Linked DNA regions of Nitrosospira lacus. The protein of the gene in region 1 interacts with the protein of each later gene in a pairwise test. Links are inferred from orthologs where the notes say so. Each region holds a gene or a part of one and is shown on either strand. Other genes may lie near its edges.

Region 1 (4,791 bases):
GCTGGCGCTTATACAAGGTACTTTGCCCGTTATTGGCGCGGCCCGTGGCGTCCCCTCGTGGATGGCTCTGGCCCGGCCCGTGGTCCAGGGGCAGTTTGTGTTTATCGCCATTGCATTCTTCTGCCTGGCCTATTCATTTGTCAACAACGATTTTTCGGTGATGAACGTCGCCCAGAACTCCAATTCCAAGCTGCCGCTGGAGTATCGTTTCGCGGCGACCTGGGGCTCGCACGAAGGCTCATTGCTGCTGTGGGTTTTCATGCTGTCGGCCTGGTCGGTTGCAGTCAGCGTATTCAGCCGCCGCCTGCCGAATGAAATGGTGGCGCGGGTGCTGGGTGTAATGGGAATGGTGAGCGTGGGTTTTCTGCTATTCCTGCTGCTGACTTCCAATCCCTTCGACCGCCTGCTGCCCGGCGCCCCGGAGGGAAGCGATCTTAATCCCCTGCTGCAGGATCCCGGCATGGTGTTTCATCCGCCCATGCTCTATATGGGCTATGTGGGATTCTCCGTCGCATTCGCTTTCGCCATTTCCGCGCTGCTGAGCGGTCAGATGGACGCAACCTGGGCGCGCTGGTCCCGCCCATGGACTACCGTCGCATGGCTGTTCCTCACCATCGGTATCATGCTGGGCAGCTGGTGGGCCTATTATGAGCTCGGCTGGGGCGGCTGGTGGTTCTGGGACCCCGTGGAAAACGCCTCCTTCATGCCGTGGCTGGTAGGCACCGCGCTGGTTCACTCACTGGCGGTAACCGAAAAACGCGGCAGCTTCAAGAGCTGGACCGTGCTTCTGGCAATATGCGCATTTTCCTTGAGCCTGCTGGGTACATTCCTGGTTCGCTCGGGCGTATTGACCTCGGTTCATGCCTTTGCAACCGATCCAAAGCGAGGGATTTTCATCCTGGCATTCCTGGTTATTGTCATCGGGAGCTCCTTGCTGTTATTCGCCTGGCGGGCACCCAAGATTGGCCTGGGCGGAAAATTTGAACTGCTGTCGAGAGAATCGTTGCTGCTTGCCAATAATCTGTTGATGATGGTGGCGGCGGGCAGCATTCTTCTGGGTACGCTCTATCCGTTGCTGATGGATGCACTTGAGCTCGGCAAGATATCGGTTGGCCCGCCCTACTTCGAAGCGGTATTCGTGCCATTGATGACGCCGGCAATTTTTCTCATGGGAGTAGGCCCGCTTGCGCGCTGGAAGCAGGCAAGCCTGCCTGAGCTTGCGGTACGTCTGCGCTGGGCGTTCGGCGTAAGTATTGTCACCGCGCTGTTGATGCCGTTTGTCATGGGTGAATGGAAACCATGGGTGAGCTTCGGTCTGCTGCTGGCCTTCTGGGTCATTGCCAGCATCGTTGTGAGCCTGCTTCAGCGTATGAAAAATAGTGGCAAGCAAGGTTTGTTCGCGAAGCTTGCTGCGCAATCACGCAGTTATTACGGCATGCATTTTGCACATCTGGGGATAGCGGTATTCATTATCGGTGTAACGCTGGTCGGAGGCTATGAGACTGAAAAGGACGTGCGCATGGAAATCGGGGATACGGTCGAAGTCGGCGGCTACACGTTCCGTTTCAACGGCTCGAAAAAAGTGGCGGGCCCCAATTACATGGCGGATATGGGTGATATAGATGTATTGCGCAACGGCGAAAAAATTCGCAGCATGGAACCGGAAAAGCGGGTTTACGCCGCGTCTGGTATGGCCATGACCGAAGCCGCGATAGATACGGGTGTGTTGCGTGACCTTTACGTTGCCTTGGGTGAACCGCTGGAAAATGGAGCCTGGGTCGTGCGGGTTTACCATAAGCCATTTGTGGACTGGATCTGGTTCGGATGTTTGCTGATGGCATTCGGGGGCGCGCTGGCTGTCACTGACCGGCGTTATCGCCTGGCGGTACGCAATAAGCAACGTGAAGAGATCGACGACAGGAAGGTCGCCGGCAAGAAACTCCCGGCCGGCAGGAAGGCACCGGCCGGACCTCTGATTCCGGGAGGCAGGAAGGCATGACGCGTTTTCTGCTTCCGCTGGCGGCATTTATCGTATTGGTCGGGTTCCTGCTTGTTGGCCTGAACCTCAATCCGCGCCAGGTACCGTCGCCCCTGATCGGAAAACCCGCTCCTGAATTCCAGCTGGAACAACTGCATGAATCGGAAAAGACACTTACCTCCAGGGATAATCTCGGCAAGGTATGGTTGCTGAATGTATGGGCCTCGTGGTGTGTTTCGTGCCGCGAGGAGCACCCGCTACTGGTGGAACTGGCCAAGTCCGGAATAGTCCCCGTCTACGGCCTCAACTATAAGGACGAGCGCGATCTGGCCCTGCAGTGGCTGAAGCAATTCGGCGATCCTTATACCGTCAGCATCAGGGATCCCGAAGGGAGAACAGGCATCGAGTATGGCGTCTATGGCGTTCCGGAAACCTATGTCATCGACAAGAATGGCGTCATTCGTTACAAGCAGATCGGGCCGGTAACGGTGGAAGCGCTGGAAACAAAAATTCTGCCGCTGGTAAGGGAATTACAGGGATGAACCCGATGTCGTCAACCGGTCCGCTGGGCTTGGACCCCTGCCGCGCACACGCTGGAAGGCGGAAGGAATTTTTCAACGTGAGTAAAATTTTCCTGTTGCTTGCCCTGGTGTTTCTGCTGCCTTCAGGTTGGGCCAAGGAGGCCGCGCCGGTGGCTGAAGACCCGGAGATCGAAAGGCGCATGATCCGCTTATCCGAAGATCTGCGTTGTCTCGTATGCCAGAATGAATCCCTTGCGGGGTCGCGGGCGGATTTCGCCAACGACCTGCGACGTGAGATCCGTGAACAGATGAGGGCAAACAAAAGCGATAAGGAGATTGTCGATTTCCTGGTTGCCCGTTATGGCGATTTCGTGCTTTATCGCCCGCCGGTTAAGTCCACAACGCTATTTTTATGGTTCGGCCCCTTCATTTTTCTGGCGATAGGCGCGGTAATCCTGGTGGTTTATCTCAAACGCCGGCGCAGGCAGATTGAAGACCCGGTGCTATCCGACCGGCAGCGTGAGCAGGCTGAAGCCTTGCTAAAGGAAGGCAAGGGTAACAACGCATGACATCATTTTGGGTTGTAGCCGGCATTTTTATTGTCGGTGCTCTGCTGTTCGTGCTGCCTACGTTGCTGAGAAAAAAAGATCATCAAGCTGGCGTGGCGCGCGATTCCACCAATGTCAGCATCTATCGCGACCAGCTGGCCGAACTCGATAACGATTTACGCAGCGATACGCTGACCCGTGAGCAATACGAGCAAAGCAAGCGCGAACTGCAACAGCGCATGCTGGAAGACATTCCCGAAGGAGAATCCTCCATGGCAGCAGCCATATTGGCGGCCGGCAGCAACCGTAATACCGCCACCATCGCGTTGATATCGCTGGCGATACCCCTGCTGGCAGTTTCACTTTATCTCTGGCTGGGGAATACGCGAGCGCTCACTCCGCAGCCTGCTGTCGAGCAGATGCCCATGGGGGGCGTGACAGATGAGGGAGGCCATCAAAACTTCTCGGCCGTATTGGAAAGCCTGACCGCGCGCCTCAAGGAACAGCCGGATGATGTGGAAGGGTGGATCATGCTGGGAAGAACCTACGCAATCATGCAGCGTTTCCCCGACGCCAAGGTTGCCTATGAGAAAGTGATCGCCATGGTCCCGGATAATGCGGAACTGCTGACCGATTATGCCGATATAGTTGCCATGACGAATAATGGCAGTCTGATGGGTCAACCTTTGGAGCTGATCAACAAGGCGTTGCGCCTCGATCCCAAAAATCCCAAGGCGCTGGCATTGGCGGGCACCGCCGAATTTGAGCAGAAAAGATTCAGCAAGGCGGCCGTCTACTGGGAGCAATTACTGGCACTCGTCCCGCCGGAGTCCGAGTTGGCGCGGTCTGTAAGCAGCAGCATTGCCGAAGCGAAATCGCTGGCTTCAGGAAAAGGCAGCATCATGGCGAGGGCGCAGGACCAGGCACCGAGTGGTCAGAATCCTCCTCCCGCCGGGAACAAGCCGGAGTCGGTTGCGGCTGCGGGGGCTGCCGCATCGGGTGGCGGCACCCTTTCCGGGAAGGTGACGCTGGGCCCCGCGATGGCCGGCAAGGCGTCTCCCAATGACAGCTTGTATATTTTTGCGCGCGCCAAGGTGGGTCCGAGGGCGCCGCTGGCAACGCTGCGCCTGCAGGTCAAGGATCTGCCCGCGACTTTCTCGCTGAACGACTCGATGGCCAGATCCGGCGTGCAGCTATCCACTTTCCCCGATGAAGTGGTGGTAGGGGCCAGAATCTCAAGATCCGGATCTCCCATGCCGCAAAGCGGCGATCTGCAAGGCCTCAGCCAGCCAGTCAGGGTCGGCGCCAAAGGGATTGATGTGGTAATCGATCAAACGTTACCCTGACCTGGGCTACCGCCACAATCCCCCGAGAAGTTAGCCATACGAAAACATCGGACGCAATACGTGTTGCTTCAATAAGCAACGCATATTGCGCCGGATGAGAATTCGCTTCATACCCCAATCAACTGCTGTCTGCTGAATTATTATTACACCTTGGTGTGGGTAGGGCAGCAACTATTTCCTTACCATCATCCTGCCGCAATGCCAGGATGATGAGGTAAAAAACCCGAATTTAACAGGAATTACATCCGACGCAATGCGCTGTGCTTATTGGCGCCCTGCCCCTCCATTTCTGCTTGAAAACAGCAGATCAAAAGTACCGAGATAGCCATCGGACGAGGCACGCGAAGGGGTGCATCGTCTTCCATGCAATGACAAGCAACTCAGCATGGCCGTTCTAG
Region 2 (3,864 bases), 1.1 Mb from region 1 along the record:
ATAATTTAACTTGATTCCTGCGGTCGACCGCGCTTTTTTCAGGTTATCGTTATGATTAATAGCAATATCTTTGTGCTATCTGATCCTCATCCTTTAGGCGAGTCGGTCCAACTGCCGGATGCAGGTTCAACAAATATTGCGCGTAAAATTTCTCACTGCCATGGAATCCATACTCATCGTTACTAATTTGCCCGATAGAGAAAGGGCCATGGCACTGGCTCACAGGCTGATCGAGGAGCGATTAGCTGCTTGCGTTAACGTGATGGCAGACTGTACTTCCGTATACCACTGGCAGGGAAAAAGCGAAACCGCCAGCGAGGTGCCGGTTCTTATTAAAACCCTGGCCCAGCATTATGTCCGGTTGGAGCAGTTGATACTGTCGATGCATCCTTACGAACTACCCGAAATCATTGCTGTCCCAGTAACGAATGGTCTACCCGCTTATTTGAGGTGGATTGCCGACGAAACGTTGGTTTCAGACAAAAAATGAACGCTGCCAGGTTACCCGTGCATCTGATCCGATACATTCTGGTATTAATCTATTTTTTCAGTATAAACGCCTTTGCTGAAGAGAAGACGTCATCCGGTTTCCTTTCGGGATTAAAGCAACTCGGCGCGGCCTTTGATCAGGACGAGCAGGAGTTATTACCACCGGATCAGGCTTTTAAGCTGACCGTCAGGGTGCGCGATGAGAATACGTTGGTGGCACAATTTGAGCCGGCAAAGAACTATTATCTTTATCGGGATAAGGTAGCGTTCAAGCCGCAAAATACCGAAACTTCAATCGAGAAAATCTCGCTGCCCCAGGGAGCGGTAAAAAGCGATTTGACTTTTGGCCAGGTGGAGGTTTTTCATAAGCCGTTCGAAGCGGTAATTTCGTTGAAGCGGGATGCATCTTCGCCTAACAAACTGACTCTCGTCGCCACCTACCAGGGCTGCAATGAACCGATAGGCGTCTGCTATGCACCTATCAATAAGGTAATCGAGCTGACGCTCCCGGTGGCAAAGGCGGCGGTAGGGGCCGTCGCCAACGCGGTAAGCAGTGACGCGGCGGCAGCAACACCTTTTTCAGCCGCAAAACCGGACGCTGCTGCGGAACTGTTTGCAACCGCCCCATCTCCTGCCGTGGAAACCGAATCTCTCAAAATAGAGCGTATGTTCGAGAGCGGCAACTTCTGGCTGATTCTGACCGGTTTCTTTGGCATCGGTCTGCTTCTGTCATTCACGCCTTGCGTCTTTCCGATGTTTCCCATTCTGTCGGGCATTATCGCCAAGCGGGGTGAGCATATTACCAAGACCCGCGGATTCATATTATCACTGGCCTATGTCATGGGAATGGCGATCACTTATGCTGTCGCCGGTGTCGCAGCCGGGCTTTCCGGTGCAATGCTGTCCGCGGCTTTGCAAAATGCCTGGGTACTGGGCACCTTTGCGGCAGTCTTTATAACACTGGCTTTTTCCATGTTTGGTTTCTATGAACTGCAATTACCCACCTTTCTGCAAAGCAAGCTCTCCGAGGAGGCCGGGCATTTAAAGGGGGGACAACTGACGGGCGTATTCGGGATGGGAGCATTGTCCGCATTAATTGTCGGGCCGTGTGTAGCCGCCCCGCTGGCTGGAGCATTGCTTTACATCAGCCAGACCCGGGACGTGGTACTGGGTGGTTCAGCATTGTTCGTCATGGCGTTGGGTATGGGGGTACCGCTGTTATTGCTGGGTGCATCCGCCGGAGTGCTTCTGCCCAAAGCCGGACCCTGGATGGAGTCAGTCAAACACTTTTTTGGCGTATTGCTACTTGGGGTAGCCATATGGCTGATATCGCCAGTTATCCCGGCGGTGGCACATATGTTGCTGTGGGCGACACTATTGATCGTCTCGGCCATTTATTTGCATGCCGTTGATCCGCTAAGACCCGATGCTTCGGGCTTTCGGAAATTCTTGAAAGGTTTGGGCATGATCGCGCTGCTGACCGGTGTTGCCTTGCTGATAGGCGTTTTATCCGGCAGCCGTGACATTCTGCAACCGCTCTCAAAACTGAACGTTGCAAATGCTGACGTGAGTGGAACGAAGAAGAGCACGGCCCAAACCGGGCATTTGCCATTTCAGCGTATAAAGTCGGTAGCGGAGCTTGAACAACATATCCTCCAGGCCCGGGACAAGTACGTGATGCTGGATTTTTACGCCGACTGGTGCATTTCATGCAAGGAAATGGAGCGCTTCACCTTTACCGATGAGAAAGTGCAATCCCGCCTAAAAGATGTGGTACTGCTGCAGGTTGATGTTACCGCCGGCACGCCCGACGATGCGGCGCTGCTTAAACGTTTCAAGTTATTTGGCCCTCCCGGTATCCTGTTTATCGATCGCCAGGGGCGTGAAATCCCGCGTATCAGACTTATTGGATATCAGGACACGGAACGTTTTCTCTCGATACTCAATGCAGTATTGATTTAGCGTCGATACTGCCCCTGTCAATTCATAAGGAGCATATTTGCGCGCTTTCCAGAATTGCGATCAAGGTTCCTGCGGTACATGGCCGTGTTGCACCACGCCTGCACTCCAAAAATAAGATAGCACGCTTCCCCCTCCAACCATGGGATTTAGGGTAAATGACGAAATCACAACAGATGCTGATGTATATGGGTGTCGCCATACTTGCGGTGGCTGCCGGTTTATTGTTGCGTGCGCAGCTGACAAGCGACAACCCTCAAGCTGAAATGAGAACGAGTGTCGCGAATAGCGGGGCCGAGACAATATTCGCGGCAAGCTTGCCCGACCTTCAGGGCAAGCATCAATCCATCTCACAGTGGCGTGGTAATGTCATGGTGGTCAATTTCTGGGCGACCTGGTGCGAACCGTGCCGCGATGAAATTCCTGAGTTCATTGAGCTCCAGGAAAAATTCAGTGATAAGGGGCTGGTGTTTATCGGCATTGCAGTGGATCAGCAAGAAAGAGCGGCAGCTTTCAGTAAGGAGATCGGCATCAATTACCCGGTGCTGGTGGGTGATTTAAAAGCCATGGAACTGGCTGGCGCAGCAGGAAACCGTCAAGGAGCGTTACCTTTTACTATCGTTATCGACCGCAGTGGAAATATCACTGGCACTAAATTGGGTCGCCTCAGTCAGAGCAAGCTTGAATCGATGATCAAACCGCTACTGTAGGGTAAAGATGATTTCCAATACCCAGGCATTGCAGGTTATCGGGTTTTATAGCCGCGCGCCCTCATTACCTTCCACGCGTATTCCAGCGTATTGTCCGATGGAATCAGCATTGAAAGCGCGCCTTTGCTGAGCGGTTGCACTGTTAATTCAATATCATATTCCCTGCCGTTTACAGATGCCTCAGCGGCTATCCTTGGTTCCATGGGTACGATAAGAACCGTAACCTGAGTCACCATATAATCGGAGTTGCCGTTGTAAATGCTGCCGTTGAAGGCACCGTAACCAAAGCCGGCATGAGTGACGAGCTTGTTGAAAGCATCGGCCGGCAGGTCGGTGTCGGTGGACTTACTCTGGGGCGATTTCTCGCGGCAAGCGCGCACGACGATGGCGGCTGCACGATCGCTGGTGATCCTCTTCATGGATTCTTGAACGCACTGATCGTAACCTCCTGGATCAGGTAAGCTCCCGGCAGATGAATTCAGCGATGCCAAAAGTATCCATGAGAAAATAATGAGAGACGTGAGCGTTGTTATATTTTTCATTCGTGTTTTCTACCCCGGAATAGAAAGCATCGATCCGACAGTGTCTACAGATCAGCTTCTTTATTCTCGGATGGTAAGGACCCCTGATTTGTTCGCCCCGGGAGGGACGAACAAATACCACCGTTGCCCGCGCCCCGTGAACGAATGGGGCGCGGGTTGGAAAG

What was found. The genes of interacting proteins can lie anywhere in the genome.
Region 2: the proteins of EBAPG3_RS07685 (region 1) and dsbD interact in binary tests that used the Escherichia coli proteins (3 or more experiments, as listed by UniProt). The link is inferred for Nitrosospira lacus from one-to-one orthologs.

The regions. Positions count from the first base shown.
Region 1 is NZ_CP021106.3:1,727,418-1,732,208, reverse strand. Bases 759-3,757 are described here. They hold EBAPG3_RS07685 (DsbE family thiol:disulfide interchange protein), read left to right. Parts: upstream 759-1,995; coding sequence 1,996-2,520; downstream 2,521-3,757. Other genes in these bases: ccmI (c-type cytochrome biogenesis protein CcmI), read left to right, coding at 3,065-3,757; EBAPG3_RS07680 (cytochrome c-type biogenesis protein), read left to right, coding at 2,598-3,068; EBAPG3_RS07690 (heme lyase CcmF/NrfE family subunit), read left to right, coding at 759-1,999. Also shown: more of EBAPG3_RS07690, read left to right, coding at 1-758; more of ccmI, read left to right, coding at 3,758-4,393; EBAPG3_RS07670 (hypothetical protein), read right to left, coding at 4,774-4,791. UniProt on the Escherichia coli protein: Involved in disulfide bond formation. Catalyzes a late, reductive step in the assembly of periplasmic c-type cytochromes, probably the reduction of disulfide bonds of the apocytochrome c to allow covalent linkage with the heme.
Region 2 is NZ_CP021106.3:653,116-656,979, forward strand. Bases 1-2,968 are described here. They hold dsbD (protein-disulfide reductase DsbD), read left to right. Parts: upstream 1-486; coding sequence 487-2,451; downstream 2,452-2,968. Other genes in these bases: cutA (divalent-cation tolerance protein CutA), read left to right, coding at 161-490; EBAPG3_RS03020 (TlpA family protein disulfide reductase), read left to right, coding at 2,607-2,968. In the rest of the region: more of EBAPG3_RS03020, read left to right, coding at 2,969-3,158; EBAPG3_RS03025 (hypothetical protein), read right to left, coding at 3,194-3,577. UniProt on the Escherichia coli protein: Required to facilitate the formation of correct disulfide bonds in some periplasmic proteins and for the assembly of the periplasmic c-type cytochromes.